Regions from separate parts of the Streptomyces krungchingensis genome, predicted to be linked through region 2. Evidence: riboswitches for the same ligand, from Rfam matches in the RefSeq annotation. Region 2 holds a riboswitch; the other holds the start of a gene.

Region 1 (9,515 bases), 1.1 Mb from region 2:
CGCATCGCCGCCGCCGACCCCGGCGGGGCCGAGCTCCTCTTCGTACACACCCTGCTTCAGAGTCCGACCGCCGCGCTGTGCCTCGGCCCGGTGGCGGGACACCTCACCCCGGGAGAGCCGTCATGACCGAACCCACTTCGCCCAGGCCCCGCAAGTCCATGGAGGACAAGTTCCCCCGTGCGCTGTGGGTGCGGCTGATCATCTACGTCGCCGTCGGCCACCTCTTCGCGGCCTTCATCTACCTGCTCTTCACGCTGGGCGCGCAGGGCCAGTAGACGTGCCGGGCCGGCGGGCGTCCGACGGGCCGGCCCAGGGCCGCGTCAGTCCAGCAGGCGCTCGCGCAGGCGCTCCCGCAGCTCCGGGGTGACCCGCAACCCCTGCTCCAGGTAGGTGTCGACGCCGCCCCAGCTCTCCTCGATCGTCTCGAAGGCCGCCGTGAGGTACTCGGCGCGCGCGTCGAACAGGGGGCTGAGCAGCTCCATGACCTCCGGGGAGTACGCGGAGGGGGAGGAACTGCTGCGGTGCACCTTGTAGCGGCGGTGCTTGGCGTTCGACTCCAGGTAGTCGGCGACGATCGCGTCCCGCTCGACACCGAGGGCGAGCAGCGTCACGGCTATGGACAGGCCCGCGCGGTCCTTGCCCGCCGCGCAGTGCATCAGCGCGGGCACGCTGTCCTCGGCCAGCGCGTGCAGCACCTGGGAGTGCTCGGTCGTGCGCTCCTTGATGATCGTGCGGTAGGAGACGATCATCCGGTTCGCGGCCTTGCCGTCCGAGAGGATCGAGCGCAGCTGGTCGAGGTCGCCGTCACGGACCATCTTCCAGAACTCGGCGCCGTCGGCCGGGTCGGTGAGCGGAAGGTTCACGTTCCGCACGCCGGGGAGGTCGACGTCGGGGCCCTCCAGCTTCTGGTCCGAGGCGTTGCGGAAGTCGAAGATCGTGTGCAGGCCCAGTGAGGAGAGGAACGCGGTGTCCTTCTCGGTCGCGTGCGCGAGGTGGCCGCTGCGGAACAGCCGACCCTGTTTCACCCGCCGGCCGTCCACGGTGGGCAGGCCGCCCACGTCCCGGAAGTTGCGCACTCCGGCCAGCTCGGGCTCGGTCGACGGGACCTGCTGCGTCACGTGGACTCCTCACATTCGGCCGCCGGCGCCGCCCAGGTCCTGCCCGGTGGCGTGTGTCGACGGGTTGCGCTCTCGACCATACGACATGGGTTCCTGAGGCAATGAGTTGTCCACAGGCGTTGCCCCCGGGGCATGGACGCCAGGACCATGTCGGTGTCTGATCGGGGCCGTTCGGATCTGTGGGGGACCGATGATCGAGACCGGCGCGGACGGTCGCACCTGGCTGCTCTCGGGGCCGACGAGCAGCTACGCGCTGCGGCTCACCGACCTCGACGAACTGCTCCACCTGCACTGGGGCCCGCGGATCTCGCTCGCCGACGCCGAGTCGCTGGCAGCGCTGCCCGCGCCGCCGTACCGCCCCTTCGAGTCGCTGCTCGACGGCCGCGAGGAGTACCCGGTCGAGGGCGGGCCCCGCTTCGTGCGCCCCGCCCTCTCCGTGCGGACCGAGGAACGCCGGGGCACCGAGTGGCGGTTCGAGGGGGCCGGTGAGGCAGGTCACGGCCACGGAGGCGACGAGCTGGCGCTGCGCTTCGCGGACTCCGGGCTCCGCATCACGCTGCACTACCGGATGCGCGGCGACGTCGTCGAGCGCTGGGCCGCCCTGGACAACGACGGACCTCCCGTGGAGCTGCTGCGCGCCGACTCGGCGACCTGGACGCTGCCCGAGCGCGACGGCTGGCGGCTGTCCCAGCTGCACGGCCGGTGGGCGGCCGAGTCCCGGCTGGTGCGCTCCCCCCTCACCTACGGGGAGAAGGTCATCGGCAGCCGGCGCGGCCACACCGGGCACCAGCACCTGCCCTGGGTCGCGCTGGACAGCGAGGCCACCGAGGAGAGCGGCGAGGTGTACGGCTGCGCCCTCGGCTGGTCGGGGTCCTGGCGGATCGCCGTGGCCCAGCTGCCCGACGCCCGGGTGCAGATCACCGGCGGTGCCGGGTACGACGACTCCGGGCTGCTGCGCCTGGAGGCGGGGGAGTCGTTCACCACGCCGGTCTTCGCCGGGCTCTGGAGCGACGGCGGTTTCGGCGGGGCGAGCCGGACCTGGCACGCCTACCAGCGGGAGCACGTCGTCCCGGACACCGGCCGGGACCGCCCGGTGCTCTTCAATTCCTGGGAGGCCACCACCTTCGACATCGCCGAGGACCAGCAGATGGCGCTGGCGGAGCGGGCCGCGGAGATGGGTGTCGAGCTGTTCGTGGTCGACGACGGCTGGTTCGGCGCGCGCACCGGCGACCGGGCCGGGCTCGGCGACTGGACGCCCAACCCGGACCGTTTCCCCGCGGGGCTCAAGCCGCTCGCCGACCATGTCCACGCACTCGGCATGGAGTTCGGGATCTGGGTCGAACCGGAGATGGTCAATCCGGACAGCGAGCTCTACCGTGCGCACCCGGACTGGGTCCAGTTCCAATCGGGACGGACCAGGACGGAGTATCGCAATCAACTCGTACTCAATCTGGCGCGCCCGGACGTCCAGGAGTGCCTGTGGGAGCAGCTCGACCGGCTGCTCTCCGGCGCGCCGGTCGACTATGTGAAATGGGACTTCAACCGCTGTTTCACGGACGCGGGCTGGCCCGGCGAGTCCTATCCGCAGAAGCTGTGGGTCGAGCACGTGCGGGCCCTGTACGCCCTCCTCGACCGGCTGCGGACCGCGCACCCCACGGTCGCCTTCGAGTCCTGCTCCGGCGGTGGCGGCAGGATCGACCTCGGCATCATGGCCCGTACCGACCAGGTGTGGACGTCGGACAACACCGACCCGCTCGACCGGCTCGCCATCCAGTACGGCATCAGTCAGATCCATCCCGCGCGGATCATGGCCGCCTGGGTCACCGACAGCCCGAACACCCAGCTCAACGGCCGGGTCAGCTCCCTGCGTCTGCGGTTCGTGAGCGCCATGGCCGGCGTGCTCGGCATCGGTGGGGACCTGTCCGCGTGGAGCGGGGAGGAGCTCGCCGAGGCGCGGGAATGGGTCGGCCTCTACAAGGAGATCCGCCCCGTCGTGCAGCGCGGGGACCTCTACCGTCTGCGCCCTCCGGAGGGCGGCCTGAGCGCCGTGCAGTACGTCCACGGCGACGAGACGGTGGTGCTCGCCTGGCTCCAGGCCCAGCGGTACGGCGAGCCGGCGGCTCCGCTCCGGCTGCGCGGACTCGATCCGACGCAAGCGTATGAATGCCGCGAAACGGGCGAAATTCACCGAGGTGCGGTGCTGCTGCACCACGGACTGCGGACGAGTCTGCGAGGCGACCTCGATGCCGCAGTCATCCGGCTGCGCCGTATATGACTGTTATGCCGGAATCGGGACCTTCGTTCCAACTGGCCCTGGATTGGGGCATCGTGCGGTGGGCCGCGTGAGCAGCGTCATATTCGTGACGATGCGTCGCGGCCTGCTTTTCGCAACGCTCCCGTATCCACGGGCTGGTTGAGCCGGTGAAAAGATCATCTCTTCACGGAGTGTGACGGGCATTTCCGACATGGATCAAGAAAGGCGGTCGCGCGAAAAAATCACCTGCTTGTGGCCGCGCTCTCGTCTCGCTTACGTTCGCCCTCACTCCGGACGGACGCCCAATCCTGCCGCCGGCCGGAATCCGCACACAGACCCGCACACGGCAGGAGCGGGGGACCCAAGGTTCCATGCCTGTTCCGGTCTCCGGAACGGCTCGGGGTACAGCCACGCCGACGCGTGGCCGGGCATCTCCAGCCCGCACCCGACAGCTCACCTCGCAGGCGCCGGAGAGGAACTCGTCATGCCCGCGAAGGGTAAGCACCGCCGTCCCAAGTCCCCCCGCTTCGCCCGCTCGATCGCCGTCGCCGGAACCGGTGGCGCCGCACTCGCGCTGCCCCTGCTGGGCGCCACGGGCGCCCACGCCGCGGCCCCCGCCGCCGCCGTCGCGCAGAAGGCGGAGAAGGCCGTGACCGCCGCTCCCGTCGCGGCGAAGAAGGTCGTCGGGACCAAGACCTACCGCGTCAAGACCGGCGACTATCTCTCGAAGATCGCCGCCGAGCAGAGCGTCCGCGGTGGCTGGAAGAAGCTGTACTCCGACAACCGCTCGGTCATCGGCGGCGACCCGGCGCTGATCCACCCGGGTCTGAAGCTGACGGTCGGCGCGAAGGCCGTGTCCGGTGGCGCCACCCAGTCCTCCGCCCAGGCGCCCGCCCCGGCCGCGAAGGCCGACAGCGCCCCCGCGCCCCAGGCCGCCGCGAAGAGCACCGCCGGCTACACGCTGCCGGTCGCGGGCGGCAGCGTCGGCACCTCCTACAAGGTGGCGGGCAGCATGTGGTCCAGCGGCTACCACACGGGCGTGGACTTCGTGGTCCCGACCGGCACCACCATCAAGTCCATCGCCGCCGGAACCGTCGTCTCCGCCGGCTGGGGCGGCGCCTACGGCAACCAGGTCGTCATCCGGCACGCCGACGGCAAGTACTCCCAGTACGCCCACATGTCGGCCCTGTCCGTGTCGGCGGGACAGACCGTGACCGCCGGCCGGCAGATCGGCCTCTCCGGCGCGACGGGCAACGTCACCGGACCGCACCTGCACTTCGAGATCCGCACCACGCCGAACTACGGCTCGGACGTGGACCCGGTCGCCTACCTGCGCTCGCACGGTGTCGCCGTCGGCTGACACCTCCCGCAGTCCTCGGCGCCCGCCGCTTCCTGCCGCGGACGCAGGGTCCCGCTCCTGACGGCGGGACCCTGCGTCCGCAAGGCAGGACCGCCTCCGAAGGCCGGACCCCCGATCCCCGGGGTCCGGCCTTCGGTGCGTCGACACGTCAATACCGCGTCACCGGTGCCGGATTGCGGCCCTCCGCGTGCGGACTCGGTCAACGCTCCTGATCAGGGCCCTATTCCGGATTGACCAATACTTGACGAGTGTCTTATCTCACCATCCGTCAACCCTTCCTTACGGTCGCGTAGCTCACATCGAAAGGTGAATCATGGTCCGACGTGGCAGACGATTCGAAGAGTGACAACAGATCAGTGATCGGGTCGTACGTGGCGGTGGGGGACAGCTTCACCGAGGGCGTCGGCGACCCCGGTCCGGACGGGGCCTTCGTGGGCTGGGCCGACCGCTTCGCGGTGCTCCTCGCGGACCGGCGCGCCGAGGGCGACTTCAACTACACCAATCTCGCGGTGCGCGGGAAACTGCTCGACCAGATCGTCGCGGACCAGCTCGGGCGCGCCAAGGAACTCGCCCCGGACCTGGTCTCCTTCTGTGCGGGCGGCAACGACATCATCCGGCCCGGCACCGACCCCGACGAGGTCGCGGAGCGCTTCGAGCGCGCGATCGCCGACCTCACCTCCGCCGTCGGCACCGTCATGGTGACCACCGGCTTCGACACGCGCGGCGTGCCCGTGCTCAAGCACCTGCGCGGCAAGATCGCCACGTACAACGGACATGTGCGTGCCATCGCGGACCGCTACGGGTGCCCCGTCCTCGACCTCTGGTCCCTCAAGACGGTTCAGGACCGCCGCGCCTGGGACGGCGACCGGCTGCACCTCTCGCCCGAGGGGCACACCCGGGTGGCGCTCCGCGCCGGTCAGGTCCTCGGCATCGACGTGCCGGCCGACCCGGACCAGCCCTGGCCGCCGCTGCCGCCCCGCGGCACGCTCGAAGTGCGGCGCGACGACATCCACTGGGCGCGCGAGTACCTGGTCCCGTGGATCGGGCGCCGGCTGCGCGGCGAGTCGTCGGGAGACCACGTGGCCGCCAAGGGCGCCCTCTCCCCGGACGACATCAAGATGCGCATAGAGGCGGTCGCCTGAGCCGCGCCGACGCCGGCGGAGTCCGCCGGCGGCGGCTCGACCAGTGAGGTGACAGCACGGGAGTGGCGTGGGGCGGAGCGCGGCACGCGGTGCTGGGATGACCGCGAACCGCCCCCGCGTCCCGAGGGGCGGGGCCCGAAGGAGACCTCCATGCCCGCCCGCCGCGTGTCCACCGCAGTCGCCGTGACCCTCCTCGCCCTCGCCCTCCCGCAGGCCGCCGCGACCCCCGCCCTCGCGCTGGAGGCCCGCCCCGGAGCCGCCGCCGAGGCCACCCCGTCCACGGTCACCGTCACCGGACAGGGCAGCGCAACCGCCACACCGGACGTCGCGGTCCTCGGCGTGGGCGTCGCGGCCACCGCGAAGACGGCGAAGGAGGCGCTCGCCGCACAGACCACCGCGTCGAACGCCCTGCTCGCCGCCGTGCGCGCCCAAGGCGTGGAGGAACGGGACATCCGCACCGAGAGCCTCTCGCTGTCGCCGGTCCACGAGATCCACGACGGGACCTCCGAGTTGACCGGCTACGAGGCGGCGCAGTCGTTCTCGGTGAAGGTCCGCGACATCTCCGCCACGGGCAGGGTCCTCCAGGCGGTCACGGACGCGACCGGGGACGCGGGCCGCATCCAGTCCGTCGTCTTCGACGTGGCCGACCCCGCCCCGCTGCACACCGCCGCCCGCGAGGCCGCGTACGAGGACGCCCACGAGAAGGCACTCCAGTACGCGCGCCTCGGCGGCCACCGGCTCGGCCGCCTCGTGTCCCTCACCGAGGACAGCAGTGGCGATTCCCGTCCGGTACCGATCGCGGCGGCGGCCTTCGACCAGGGCGGGACGGTGCCGGTCGCGCCCGGCGAGATCCGGGACACGATCACGGTCACGGCGGTGTACGAACTCGGCTGAGCCGGCGCCGGGAACCGCTCGGCCCGGACCGCTCCGGCAGGGACACCGCGGCCGGCGCGCTCCGGGCGCAGCCGTGCGCCCGGGTGGTGCGTGCAGCGGCGACCGCTCCCGAAGAGTGCGGGGCTCAGCGCACCGCCGCCACCAACGCGGCCCGCTCCAGGCCCAGTTCGCGCGCAAGGGCCTCGTCCACCCACTCGTGGGTGCGCGCCCGTGACACCGCTCCCGCGTACGCCGTCATCTGAACGGCCAGACCGTCCAGCAGCGCGGTGAGCCGCAGGGCCGCACCGGTCGGGTCCGGGCAGTGGAACTCGCCCGCGGCCACGCCTTCCGCGATCACCTCGGTGAGCGCGGCCTTCCACTGCTTGTCGAGGTCACGCGTGACCTCCCGCAGCGCCGGCTCGCGCAGCGCGGCGGCCCAGCCCTCGATCCACAGCCGCCAGCCCTTGGCCTGCCCGGTCGGCGCGTACCAGCGCACCGCGGTCCGCAGCCGACGCAGCGCGGTCGTGCGCCGGCCCAGCAGTTTGCGCAGATGGGAGAGGTCGTCCTCGGCCGCGTAGGTGAAGGCGGCGGCGACCAGCTTCTCCTTCGTCGAGAAGTGGTACAGCACCAGGGCGTTGCTCACCCCGAGCGCCGAGGCCACATCGGCGATCCGCACCGCCGCCACACCCCGCGCCTCGATCTGCTCGACGGCGGCCCGCAGCAACTCCTCGCGCCGCTCCGCCACGCTCAACCGCACTCTCGCCACGCCGCAACCCTAGTCCCTCGCCCCCGGTGATGCGGGAGCAGGGCGGTATTGCGGGGCCCCTTCAGGAGTGCGAACGAGGCATGCCCGGCCGGGCGTCGCCCGCCCCGGCGCCCGCACCGCGGCCCGCGGGCCCGCCCGGCGGGCCGATGCCGGACCCCTTGACACCGTCGCGCGGCGGGGACCACAGTACGGCAACTACTGACTGTCCATTCAGTCAGTAGGCGTGTGTCAAGGCGATGTGTGACCCGTCCGTACGTCCCCGTAGCGCCGCAGGAGTCCACCGTGACCCAAGCACCGAGCACCCCGATGCCCCGGCCCGAACCCGACCTGCCCGACCTCTCCGAGGGCTGGGGCGAACAGCGTTCCCGACTGCGCAAGGACCTGCGCCGACTCGACGTGCTGTTCTTCCTCATCTGCACCCTCGTCGGCCTCGACACGATCGGCTCGGTCGCCGCCCAGGGGCCCGAGGGCCTGACCTGGATGGCGATCCTCGCGCCGGCCTTCTTCCTCCCGTACGGCCTGCTCGTCGCCGAACTCGGCTCCGCCTTCCCGGTGCAGGGCGGCCCGTACGTCTGGACGCGCCTCGCCTTCGGACGGCTGGCGGCCGGCGTCAACCAGCTCCTGTACTGGATCTCCAACCCCGTGTGGGTCGGCGGCAGTCTGTGCATCATCGCGCTGACGACCTGGGAGGAGTTCTTCACGCCGCTGCCCGGGCTCTGGAAGTACGCGGCCGGGATGCTGTTCATCTGGGGCGGCGCCCTCGCCGTCGTCCAGTCGGTGCGGATCGGCAAGTGGGTGCCGATCGCCGGAGCCGTGGCCCGCATCGTCCTGCTCGGCTTCTTCCTCGTCTCCGTCGTGGTGTACGCGGTCCGGCACGGCGTCCACGCCCTGCCCGCCGGTGACTTCACCCCCACGTACACCGGATTCGTCGCCCTCGTCCCCGTCCTGATCTTCAACTACGTCGGCTTCGAACTGCCCAGCTCGGCGGCGGAGGAGATGAGGAACCCGCGGCGCGACATACCGCTGTCCATCCTGCGCTCCGGGCTGGCCGCGCTGCTGCTCTACGGCGGTCCCGTCCTCGGCATCCTCTTCGTCCTGCCGGGCGAACGGATCGGCAGCCTCGGCGGGTTCATCGACGCCTGCAAGGCCGTGTTCACCGTCTACGGAGGCTCCATCGCCGCGGACGGCACCGTCACGCTGACCGGGGCCGGTGCGGTCTGCGGCGGCATCGCGGCGGCAGGACTCGTCGTCGGTCTGCTCACGTCCGGCGTCACCTGGGCCATGGGCGCCCACCGGGCGCAGGCGGTGGCCTGCGCGGACGGCGCGGGACCGGCCTGGCTCGGGCACATCTCGGAGAAGCACGGCACGCCGGTCCGGGTGAACCTGCTCTCCGCCGTCCTCGCCTCGGTCCTCTTCGTGGTCGCGCTCAACCTCACGGGCGGCGACGGCGAGAAGTACTTCGCGGCGGGCCTCGGACTCACCATCTGCACGACGTTCATCTCGTACGTGATCACCTTCCCGAGCCTCGCCGTGCTGCGCCGCAAGTACCCCTCGGTTCCCCGGCCGTACGCGGTGCCGGGCGGGCTGTTCGGCGCCCGGCTGGTCAGCGCGCTGGCCACCGTGTTCGTGGCCTTCACGGTGGTGGTGCTCGTCTGGCCCGGCTTCGGTGTCGGCTGGTTCGGCACGACGGGCAGCGCCGCGGACTCGCTCCCCGAGTCCTTCGCGGGGCAGCGGCTGCAGTACACGCTCAGCCAGTTGGTGCCGCTCGTATTGTTCGTGGGCATCGGGCTCGCCTGCTACGCGGCGGGCGCGCGGACCCGGCGGGAGAAGGGCTGAGGAACCGGCCGGTTCCGGCGGCTCCGCGTGATCAGTCGACGAACTGGTAGTCGGCCTCGATGCGGCCGTCCTCGCCGAGGACGAGGAACTCCAGGCCGCCGCCCGTCACCCGGTTCTCGCCCCGGTCGAAGGACTCCCAGCGGAACGTGACGACGTCCCGGAGCAC
Region 2 (9,515 bases):
CACCTACTGCCTCGGCGGCACCCTCACCTCGCGTCTGGACCGGGTCCTGCGCGAGGAGAAGGGATACACCTACGGCGTACGGGCGTTCGGCCAGGTCCTGCGGGCCGCGCCGTCGTCCTCCGCGGGCACCACGGGCGTGGCGATGCTGGCCATCAGCGGCTCCGTGGACACCCCGAACACGGGTCCGGCGCTCGACGACCTGTGGAAGGTGCTGCGCACCCTTGCCGCGGAGGGTCTGACCGACGCGGAGCGGGACGTCGCCGTGCAGAACCTGGTCGGTGTCGCGCCCCTGAAGTTCGAGACCGCGGCGGCCGTGGCGAGCACGCTCGCGGACCAGGTCGAGCAGTTCCTGCCCGACGACTACCAGGCGACGCTGTACCAGCAGCTGGCCGCGACGGGCACCGTGGAGGCCACCGCGGCCGTCGTGAACGCCTTCCCGGTCGACCGGCTGGTGACGGTCCTGGTGGGCGACGCCGAGCAGATCAAGGAGCCCGTCGAGGCCCTCGGAATCGGTGAAGTGACCGTCGTGACGGCCGAGTAGAGCGGCGTGGCATCTCGGAGGCCCAGGTGACGCATGCGTCACCTGGGCCTCGCTTTGTCCGGACTTCCTCCTCAATTTGTCCGTATTGGTAGAGAGGTTGCCCGTCTGCCCTGTGGCATGCACTACAAAAACCGTGATCCGTTTGTTGTTTGAAAGACGCCCCGTCTAGCGTCGATCCGGCTGTCCGCCAAGCAGTGCGCCGCGCCCGCGGCACCGGACAGTCATCGCCGAGTCCCCGAACGGCGCGAGCCAGGGGAGCCGGGGACCCATACGCAGTCCCTGGGGTGAATCGGACGCCCTCCCGGAGGGGGTCCGTAGGAGACCTTCCTGCTCCGAACCCGTCAGCTAACCCGGTAGGCGAGAAGGAAGGAAAGGACCAGCCCCTACATGGCGTTCACCTGTGGCACCGGGAAGCATCGTCGTCCGAGCCGCGTGAAGCGCACCACCACGAACGCCGTCGGCGTCGCGGCGCTCACCACCACCGGCGTCGTCGGGGCGCTGGCCGCACCCGCGCTCGCCGCGGAGCCCTCCGTCGAGCAGACCGGACTGACCCCGGTCGTCACCCTCGGCGACTCGGTCGCCGAGCAGATCGACGAGCAGGCCGTGGCGCAGCAGCGCGCCGCCGACGAGGCCGCGGCGCTGAAGAAGGCCGAGGAGGCCGCCCGCAAGCGGGCCGCCGAGGAGGCCAAGAAGAAGCGTGAGGCCAAGGAGCGCGCCGCCCGTGAGGCCGAGCGCAAGCGCCTCAACTCCTTCGTCCTGCCGATCACCGGCTCGTACGTCTCCACGGGCTACAAGACCGGTGGCAGCCTCTGGTCCTCCGGCAGCCACACCGGCGTCGACTTCCACGCGGCGTCCGGCACCCCGGTCCACGCCGTCGGCTCGGGCACGGTCGTCACGGCCGGCTGGGGTGGCGCCTACGGCAACCAGGTCGTGATCAAGATGCACGACGGCACGTACACCATGTACGGCCACCTGTCGTCCATCGGCGTCTCCGTCGGCCAGGCGGTCACCCCGGGGCAGCAGATCGCCCTCTCCGGGTCGACCGGGAACACCACCGGACCGCACCTCCACTTCGAGGCCCGTACGACCGCGGAGTACGGATCGGACATGGACCCCGTCGGCTACCTCCGCGCGCGCGGTGTGAGCGTCTGACGCACCTTCGCACGCGGGGCGCGGACGCCCGACGCGCCGCCACGCGCGGCGTGAACCACCGACGTCCGCTCCGCGACTTCTTCACAACTTCGGATGCCCCGGCTCGCCGAGCCGGGGCATCGTCGTTTCGGCCGGGCACCTGTCCAAAAAATATCCATGGATTCCGGCCTCCCGTCGGAAATTCCGGCTGCCTGCAATAGAGTCACTGAACAGGCGTCAATCGATGGCGTTTCGCGGGCATTAAAGCGGAGGTCCGGTCATGCGTATTCCGGCGCACTCGGTATGCACGGCGATCCGTGACGACATCGTCGCGGGTGTCTACGAGCGCGGCAGCCGGCTCACCGAGGAACTGCTCGCCCGCCGCTACGGCGTCTCGCGCGTCCCCGTGCGCGAAGCGCTGCGCACCCTGGAGGCCGAGGGCTTCGTCGTCACCCGGCGGCACGCGGGCGCGTGCGTCGCCGAGCCGACCGAGCAGGAGGCGTCGGACCTGCTGGAGATGCGGATGCTGCTGGAGCCGCTGGGTGCCGCGCGGGCCGCCCAGCGTCGCACCGAGGCCCACCTGAAGGTGCTCCGGGGCCTGGTCAGGCTCGGCCAGGAGCGCGCCAGGAGGGGGCACAGCGAGGATCTGCGCTCCTTGGGCGGCTGGTTCCACGAGACCCTCGCGCAGGCCTCCGGCAGTCCGGCGCTGACCTCCGCGCTCGCCCAGCTACGGCACAAGATCGCCTGGATGTACACCGTGGAGGTGTCGGCCGGCCCGGCGGAGTCCTGGGCGGAGCACGGCGGGATCGTGGACGCCGTCGCGCGGGGCGACAGCGAGCGGGCGCGGTCGATCACGGCTCTGCACGCGGAGCGCGCGACGTCCTCGCATCGGCTCCGTTTTCCCGGCGGCAAGGACCGGGCGGAACGTGTGAGGACTTCGCAACATCCCGTAAACATGACGAGCGCGCGGCATTAACACGCGCGCCGTATACAAAGAGGAGTAATTCGCGGGGGATTATTTCTGCTGCCCGGAAACGGGAAAAGCAAAGGGCTCGTCCGAGATTCTCGGACGAGCCCTTCGGCGGATGTGCGGGACGGCGTTCTTTCGCCTTTCGGGGCGAAGGCCGCCGTCACCGGCAATGCGCTCAGACGGTCTCCGGGAGCTCCTCGAGCCCCTCGGCGACGAGCTTGGCAAGGCGGTCGAGGGCGGTGTCCGCACCCTCGGCGTCGGAGGCGAGGACGATCTCCTCGCCGCCCTGGGCGCCCAGGCCGAGGACCGCGAGCATGGAGGCCGCGTTGACGGGGTTGCCGTCGGCCTTGGCGATCGTCACGGGGATGCCGGAGGCCGTGGCGGCCCGGACGAAGATGGAGGCGGGGCGGGCGTGGAGGCCCTCAGCCCAGCCGACGTTGACGCGGCGCTCAGCCATGTGATGCTGCCCTTCGGTGTTCAGGGTTGTCTAGACCAGTGTCCCATATCGTGAAGACTGCCCGGAGCGGTCCGGAGTCCCGTCCCGAGTGTCGCCGGATCGCGGCCTCGATCCGGCTTCCGTCCTCCACAGACTGCCTCGCGCCGTTGTCGGACGCGAGCCGTACTCTGGGGCCCATGCAGACCTCGCCGGACGGGCACGCGTACCCCGCTCACTGGGAAGCCGACGTGGTGCTGCGCGACGGCGGCACCGCACGCATCAGGCCCATCACCGTCGATGACGCCGAGCGCCTGGTCAGCTTCTACGAGCAGGTGTCCGACGAGTCGAAGTACTACCGCTTCTTCGCGCCGTATCCGCGCCTGTCCGCGAAGGACGTCCACCGCTTCACGCACCACGACTTTGTGGACAGGGTGGGTCTCGCGGCCACGGTGGGCGGCGAGTTCATCGCCACCGTACGCTACGACCGCATCAACGCCGAGGGTCTGCCCGCCTCCGCCCCCGCCGACGAGGCCGAGGTCGCCTTCCTCGTCCAGGACGCCCACCAGGGCCGCGGTGTCGCCTCGGCCCTCCTCGAACACATCGCCGCCGTGGCCCGTGAGCGCGGTATCCGCCGCTTCGCCGCCGAGGTGCTGCCCGCCAACAACAAGATGATCAAGGTGTTCACGGACGCCGGGTACACCCAGAAGCGCAGCTTCGAGGACGGCGTCGTACGCCTGGAGTTCGACCTCGAACCCACCGACCGCTCGCGTGCCGTCCAGTGGGCGCGGGAGCAGCGCGCCGAGGCCAGGTCCGTGCAACGGCTGCTCGCCCCCGGCTCGGTCGCCGTCATCGGCGCGGGCCGCACCCCCGGCGGCGTCGGCCGCAGCGTCCTCGCCAACCTCCGCGACGCCGGCTTCACGGGCCGCCTCTTCGCGGTCAACAAGGCGTTCCAGGAGAAGGAAATCGACGGAGTCCCCGCCTATCGCTCCGTGCGCGACATCACCGAGCCCGTCGACCTCGCGGTCGTCGCCGTGCCCGCGCCGTACGTCCCCGAGGTCGTCGCGGAGTGCGGGGTGCACGGGGTGCAGGGACTCGTGGTGGTCTCCGCCGGATACGCGGAGAGCGGCCCCGAAGGACGCCGTCTCCAGCGCGAACTGGTGCGCCAGGCCCGCTCGTACGGCATGCGGATCATCGGCCCCAACGCCTTCGGCGTCATCAACACGTCCCCGCAGGTGCGGCTCAACGCCTCGCTCGCCCCGGAGATGCCACGCCCCGGGCGGATAGGGCTGTTCGCCCAGTCCGGCGCCATCGGCATCGCCCTGCTGTCCCGGCTGCACCGGCGCGGCGGCGGCGTCACCGGTGTGACCGGCGTGTCCACCTTCGTCTCCTCGGGCAACCGCGCGGACGTCTCGGGCAACGACGTCCTCCAGTACTGGTACGACGACCCGGACACCGACGTCGCCCTCATGTACCTCGAATCCATCGGCAACCCGCGCAAGTTCACGCGCCTGGCCCGCCGGACGGCGGCGGCCAAGCCGCTGGTCGTGGTGCAGGGCGCGCGGCACGGCGGAGTGGCGCCCCTCGGCCACACCGTGCGGCCCACCCGCCTGCCGTACGCCACCGTGTCCGCCCTGCTGCGGCAGGCCGGGGTGATCCGCGTGGACACCATCACCGAACTGGTCGACGCCGGGCTGCTCCTGGCCCGTCAGCCGCTGCCCCAGGGTCCCCGGGTGGCCATCCTCGGCAATTCGGAGTCGCTGGGACTCCTCACCTACGACGCGTGCCTCGCCCAGGGGCTGCGTCCGCTGCCCCCCCTGGACCTGACCACGGCGGCATCGGCGGAGGACTTCCGGCGCGCGCTGGCCCACGCCCTGTCCGAGGGCGGCTGCGACGCCGTCGTGGTGACGGCGATCCCGGCGGTGGGGGAGACGTCCGCCCGGGACGCGGCCCTCGCCGAGGCCCTGCGCTCGGCCTCCGCCGAGGCCCCCACGAAGCCGGTGCTGGTCGTGCACGTCGAGCTCGGCGGACTCGCCGAGGCGTTGTCCGCGGCGGCGAGCACCGCACCCCAGACCGCACCCCAGACCGCGGCCCCGGCTCCCGGAGCCGCGGACGGCATCCGCACCCCCGCCGCCTCGGGCCCGCCCGCGTCGCGGGCCGCCGGTCCGCCCGGCGAGGGGCCGCCCGCACCGGCAGGATCCGCATCGGTGCCGGACCGCCGCCTCATCCCGGCCTACCCCGCGGCCGAGCGCGCCGTCCGTGCCCTCGCCGAGGCCGTCAGATACGCCCAGTGGCGACGCGACGCCGCCCAGCCCGGCAAGGTGCCCGAGTACGAGGACATCGACGAGAAGGGGGCGGCCGCGCAGATCGACGCCCTCCTCGCACGAGGCGAGGGACTGACGCTCGGCACGGAGGAGGCCTGCGTCCTGCTCGGGCGCTACGGCATCGACGTGCGCCGGGCCCTGCCCGCGCCCTCGCCCGACGACGCCGTGCAGGCCGCGCGCACCCTCGGCTATCCCGTGGCCCTCAAGACCACCGCCCCGCACCTGCGGCACCGCGCCGACCTGGGAGGAGTCCGGCTCGACCTGGCGGACGAGGAGCAACTGCGACGGGCGTACTCGGAGTTGACCGACCTGTTCGGGACGCCCCAGGAGCTGCGCCCCGTCGTCCAGGCGATGGCACCGCGCGGAGTGGACACCGTCGTACGCGCCGTCATCGACCCGGCGGCGGGGGCGGTCCTGTCCTTCGGGCTCGCCGGGGCCGCCTCCGAGCTGCTCGGCGACACCGCGCACCGGCTGGTCCCGGTCACCGACCGGGAGGCGACCTCCCTGGTCAGGTCGATCAGGACGGCGCCGCTGCTGTTCGGCTGGCGGGGCTCAGCGCCGGTCGACACGGCTGCCCTCGAAGAGCTGCTGCTGCGGGTGTCGCGGCTGGTCGACGACCACCCCGAGGTGGTCGCCGTGTCGCTGGAGCCCGTGGTGGTCGCCCCGCACGGCCTCAGCGTGCTCGGCGCCACCGTGCGGCTGGCCCGTGCCCCCGTACGCGACGATCTCGGTCCTCGCACGCTCCCCGTGGTCTGACCCCCGCCGCCGTCCGGGCCCGCGGCGGGTGATCCGCGCGGCGCCCGCCCGGTGCCCGGTCCGTGCGCGACGGACACCCGCGAGCGGTGCCTCGCAGTCAGTGGGCCACCGTAGGATGGACGTCATGGCCAAGACCAGTACGACGACCCAGGGGCTGCGAGCGGCGATCGAGCGCAGCGGCTACTACCCGGCCCTCGTGGCCGAGGCGGTGGAGGCCGCGATCGGCGGCGAGACCATCCGGTCGTACCTGGTCCACCAGGAGACGACGTTCGACGCCAATGAGGTGCGCCGGCACGTCACGGTCCTCGTCCTCACCGGAAACCGCTTCATCGTGAGCCACACCGACGAGCAGGCGGCCGACAGCACCTCCCCGACGCCGTACGCCACGACGTCGACGGAGTCGGTGAAACTCGGCCGGATCTCGTCGGTCGTCGTCAGCCGCGTCGTCGCGAACCCGGAGTCGTACACCCCGGGCACCCTGCCCCGCGAGGTCGTCCTGACCATCGGCTGGGGCGCGGTCTCCCGCATCGACCTGGAGCCCGCCGCCTGCGGCGACCCCAACTGTGAAGCGGACCACGGCTACACGGGCAATTCGACGGCCGACGACCTGAGCCTGCGTGTCAGCGAGGCCGGCGACGGCCCGGAGACGGTGCGCCAGGCCCTGGCCTTCGCGCAGTCCCTCTCCGAGGCGACCGCGGACATCACCCGCTGATGTCGCACCCGTTCCCCTCCGCAGCCCACGAGGGCGGGCGTTTCGCGCCCGCCCCGCCGCCGTCCGCCTGGGACCAGCCGGAGCCGCTCGCCTTGGACTCCGCACCCGTCCCGGAGTACGGCGCCGGTTCCCTCGCGGACCTGCTGCCCACGCTGGCCGCGGGCATGGGTGTGCCCGGCCTGACCGCCGCCATACCGGAGCTGGACGCGGCCGACCGGAACTGCGTCTTCCTGATCGACGGTCTCGGCTGGGAGCAGCTCAAGGCCCACCCCGAAGAGGCCCCCTTCATGGCGTCCCTCCTGGCGTCGTCCCGAGGGGGCACGGGCCGCCCCATCACCGCGGGTTACCCCGCGACCACAGCGACCTCGCTCGCCTCCGTCGGGACCGGCCTGCCGCCCGGCGCGCACGGCCTGCCCGGCTACACCGCCCGCAATCCGGCGACCGGTGAGCTGATGAACCAGCTCCGCTGGAACCCGTGGACGGAGCCGACCGCCTGGCAGCCCTATCCGACGGTCTTCCAGCTGGCGGACGCGGCGGGCGTGCACACCGCGCAGGTCTCGTCGCCCACCTTCCAGAACACGCCCCTGACGAAGATCGCGCTGTCCGGCGGCACGTTCCACGGACGGCTGTCCGGCGAGGAGCGCATGGACCTCGCGGCCGAACAACTGGCTGCCGGGGACCGTTCGCTGGTCTACACGTACTACGCCGAGGTGGACGGCAAGGGCCATCGCTTCGGCGTCGACTCGGACCCCTGGCGCGGCCAGCTCATGTACGTCGACCGGCTGGTCCAGCGCCTCGCGGAGCAGTTGCCGCCCCGCACGGCGCTGTACGTGACCGCCGACCACGGCATGGTCGACATCCCGTTCGGCGAGCAGCACCGCATCGACTTCGACGAGGACTGGGAGCTGCGCGCCGGGGTCGCCCTGCTGGGCGGCGAGGGCCGCGCCCGCCACGTCTACGCGGTGCCGGGCGCCGCGGCGGACGTCCTGACGTGCTGGCGCGAGGTGCTCGGCGAACAGTTCTGGGTGGCCTCGCGGGACGAGGCGATCGCCGCGGGCTGGTTCGGCCCGCAGATCGACGAGCGGGTGTACGCCCGCATCGGCGACGTCGTCGCGGCGGCCCGCGACGACGTGTTGATCATCGCGTCCGAGCGGGAGCCGAAGGAGTCCGCGATGGTCGGCAACCACGGCTCGATGACCCCCGCCGAGCAGCTCGTGCCCCTCCTGCACGTACGCTCCTAGGCTGTTCCCGTACGCTGATCACGTACCCCCGCCCCGTGCTCCCGTTGCCGAAAGGTTCTCAACTCCCCATGCCCGAGCTGGTGTTCTTCTCCGGAACCATGGACTGCGGGAAGTCGACACTGGCTCTCCAGATCGAGCACAACCGCTCGGCGCGGGGCCTGCAGGGCATGATCTTCACGCGTGACGACCGGGCGGGCGAGGGCAAGCTCTCCTCCCGGCTGGGCCTCGTCACGGACGCCGTCGAGGTCGCGGACGACCAGGACCTGTACGGATACCTGGTCGACCATCTCTCCCAGGGCGGCCGGGCGGACTACGTGATCGCGGACGAGGCGCAGTTCCTCGCCCCCGCCCAGATCGACCAGCTCGCCCGTGTGGTGGACGACCTGGGCCTCGACGTCTACGCCTTCGGGATCACCACCGACTTCCGGTCCAAGCTGTTCCCCGGCTCCCAGCGGCTCGTGGAGCTGGCCGACCGGGTCGAGGTCCTCCAGGTGGAGGCCCTGTGCTGGTGCGGCGCCCGCGCGACCCACAACGCCCGCACCATAGGCGGCGAGATGGTCGTCGAGGGCGCCCAGGTCGTCGTCGGCGACGTCAACCAGTCCGAGGACATCGGGTACGAGGTGCTGTGCCGCCGGCACCACCGCCGTCGGATGACGGCCGCGACGGCCCGGGCGGGCGCCCTGTCACCGGACGTGCTGCCGGTCGCCTCGGCCTGACCTCGCGGAACGCGGGTCCCGGGACGACACCGGGGCCGGCCGGCTCCAGGCCCGTCAGGGTTCCCGGCGGTCGGTGTGGATGAGCGAGAACATCGCGCCCTCGGGGTCCGCCACCGTCGCCACCCGCCCGTACGGCGAGTCGTGGGCGGACTTGAGGAGATGCCCGCCGAGCTCGACGACATGCCGGGCGGCGTCGTCCACGTCCGCGACCTCGAAGTACGTCAGCCAGTGCGGTCCGCGGTCGCGCGGCAGCGCGTTCCCGACGCCGTGGACGCCGGCCACCGGGTGGCCCTCGATGTGCAGGGTCACATAGTCGAAGTCGGCCGAGACGGTCGGCTCCAGCTCGTATCCGAACACCCCTTGGTAGAACTTGACCACGCTGTCGGTGTCGCGGGTCACGAGCTCGTTCCACGCGGGTGTGCCGGGCACCCCGGTGATCCCCGTGCCCAGGTGTGCGGCGGCCTGCCAGATGCCGAAGACGGCGCCCGTCGGGTCCGAGGCGATCGCCATGCGCCCGGCCTCCCCGGCGTCGAGGGGACCCACGCCCACCGTGCCGCCGCTGTGCCGGACCGTCTCGGCGGTCACGTCCACGTCGTCCGAGGCGAGGTAGGGCGTCCACGCGATGGGCAGATGCCGGTCGGGTGGCAGCTGTCCGATCCCCGCCACCTCGTGACCGTCCAGCAGAGCCCGC

What was found. A riboswitch is a leader RNA that binds a small molecule or an ion and turns the genes downstream of it on or off. The one in region 2 is predicted to bind cyclic di-AMP.
Region 1: linked by a shared signal. The riboswitch ahead of ACSYGO_RS38045 (M23 family metallopeptidase) and the one ahead of ACSYGO_RS33690 (M23 family metallopeptidase) in region 2 are both predicted to bind cyclic di-AMP.

What each region holds. Positions count from the first base shown of each region.
Region 1 covers NZ_JBPUKY010000001.1:8,769,959-8,779,473, forward strand. Annotated here, with positions in the region: gene ACSYGO_RS38025 (helix-turn-helix domain-containing protein) at 1-126, shown strand, start outside; gene ACSYGO_RS38030 (DUF6126 family protein) at 123-275, shown strand; gene ACSYGO_RS38035 (tyrosine-protein phosphatase) at 321-1,118, opposite strand; gene ACSYGO_RS38040 (alpha-galactosidase) at 1,309-3,393, shown strand; cyclic di-AMP (ydaO/yuaA leader) riboswitch at 3,701-3,852, shown strand; gene ACSYGO_RS38045 (M23 family metallopeptidase) at 3,857-4,732, shown strand; gene ACSYGO_RS38050 (SGNH/GDSL hydrolase family protein) at 5,089-5,874, shown strand; gene ACSYGO_RS38055 (SIMPL domain-containing protein) at 6,025-6,768, shown strand; gene ACSYGO_RS38060 (TetR/AcrR family transcriptional regulator) at 6,893-7,513, opposite strand; gene ACSYGO_RS38065 (APC family permease) at 7,796-9,349, shown strand; gene ACSYGO_RS38070 (hypothetical protein) at 9,381-9,515, opposite strand, start outside.
Region 2 covers NZ_JBPUKY010000001.1:7,694,320-7,703,834, forward strand. Annotated here, with positions in the region: gene ACSYGO_RS33685 (M16 family metallopeptidase) at 1-541, shown strand, start outside; cyclic di-AMP (ydaO/yuaA leader) riboswitch at 757-915, shown strand; gene ACSYGO_RS33690 (M23 family metallopeptidase) at 929-1,693, shown strand; gene ACSYGO_RS33695 (GntR family transcriptional regulator) at 1,953-2,648, shown strand; gene ACSYGO_RS33700 (HPr family phosphocarrier protein) at 2,818-3,099, opposite strand; gene ACSYGO_RS33705 (bifunctional acetate--CoA ligase family protein/GNAT family N-acetyltransferase) at 3,276-6,155, shown strand; gene ACSYGO_RS33710 (DUF5998 family protein) at 6,280-6,867, shown strand; gene ACSYGO_RS33715 (alkaline phosphatase family protein) at 6,867-8,108, shown strand; gene ACSYGO_RS33720 (thymidine kinase) at 8,177-8,824, shown strand; gene ACSYGO_RS33725 (VOC family protein) at 8,879-9,515, opposite strand, start outside.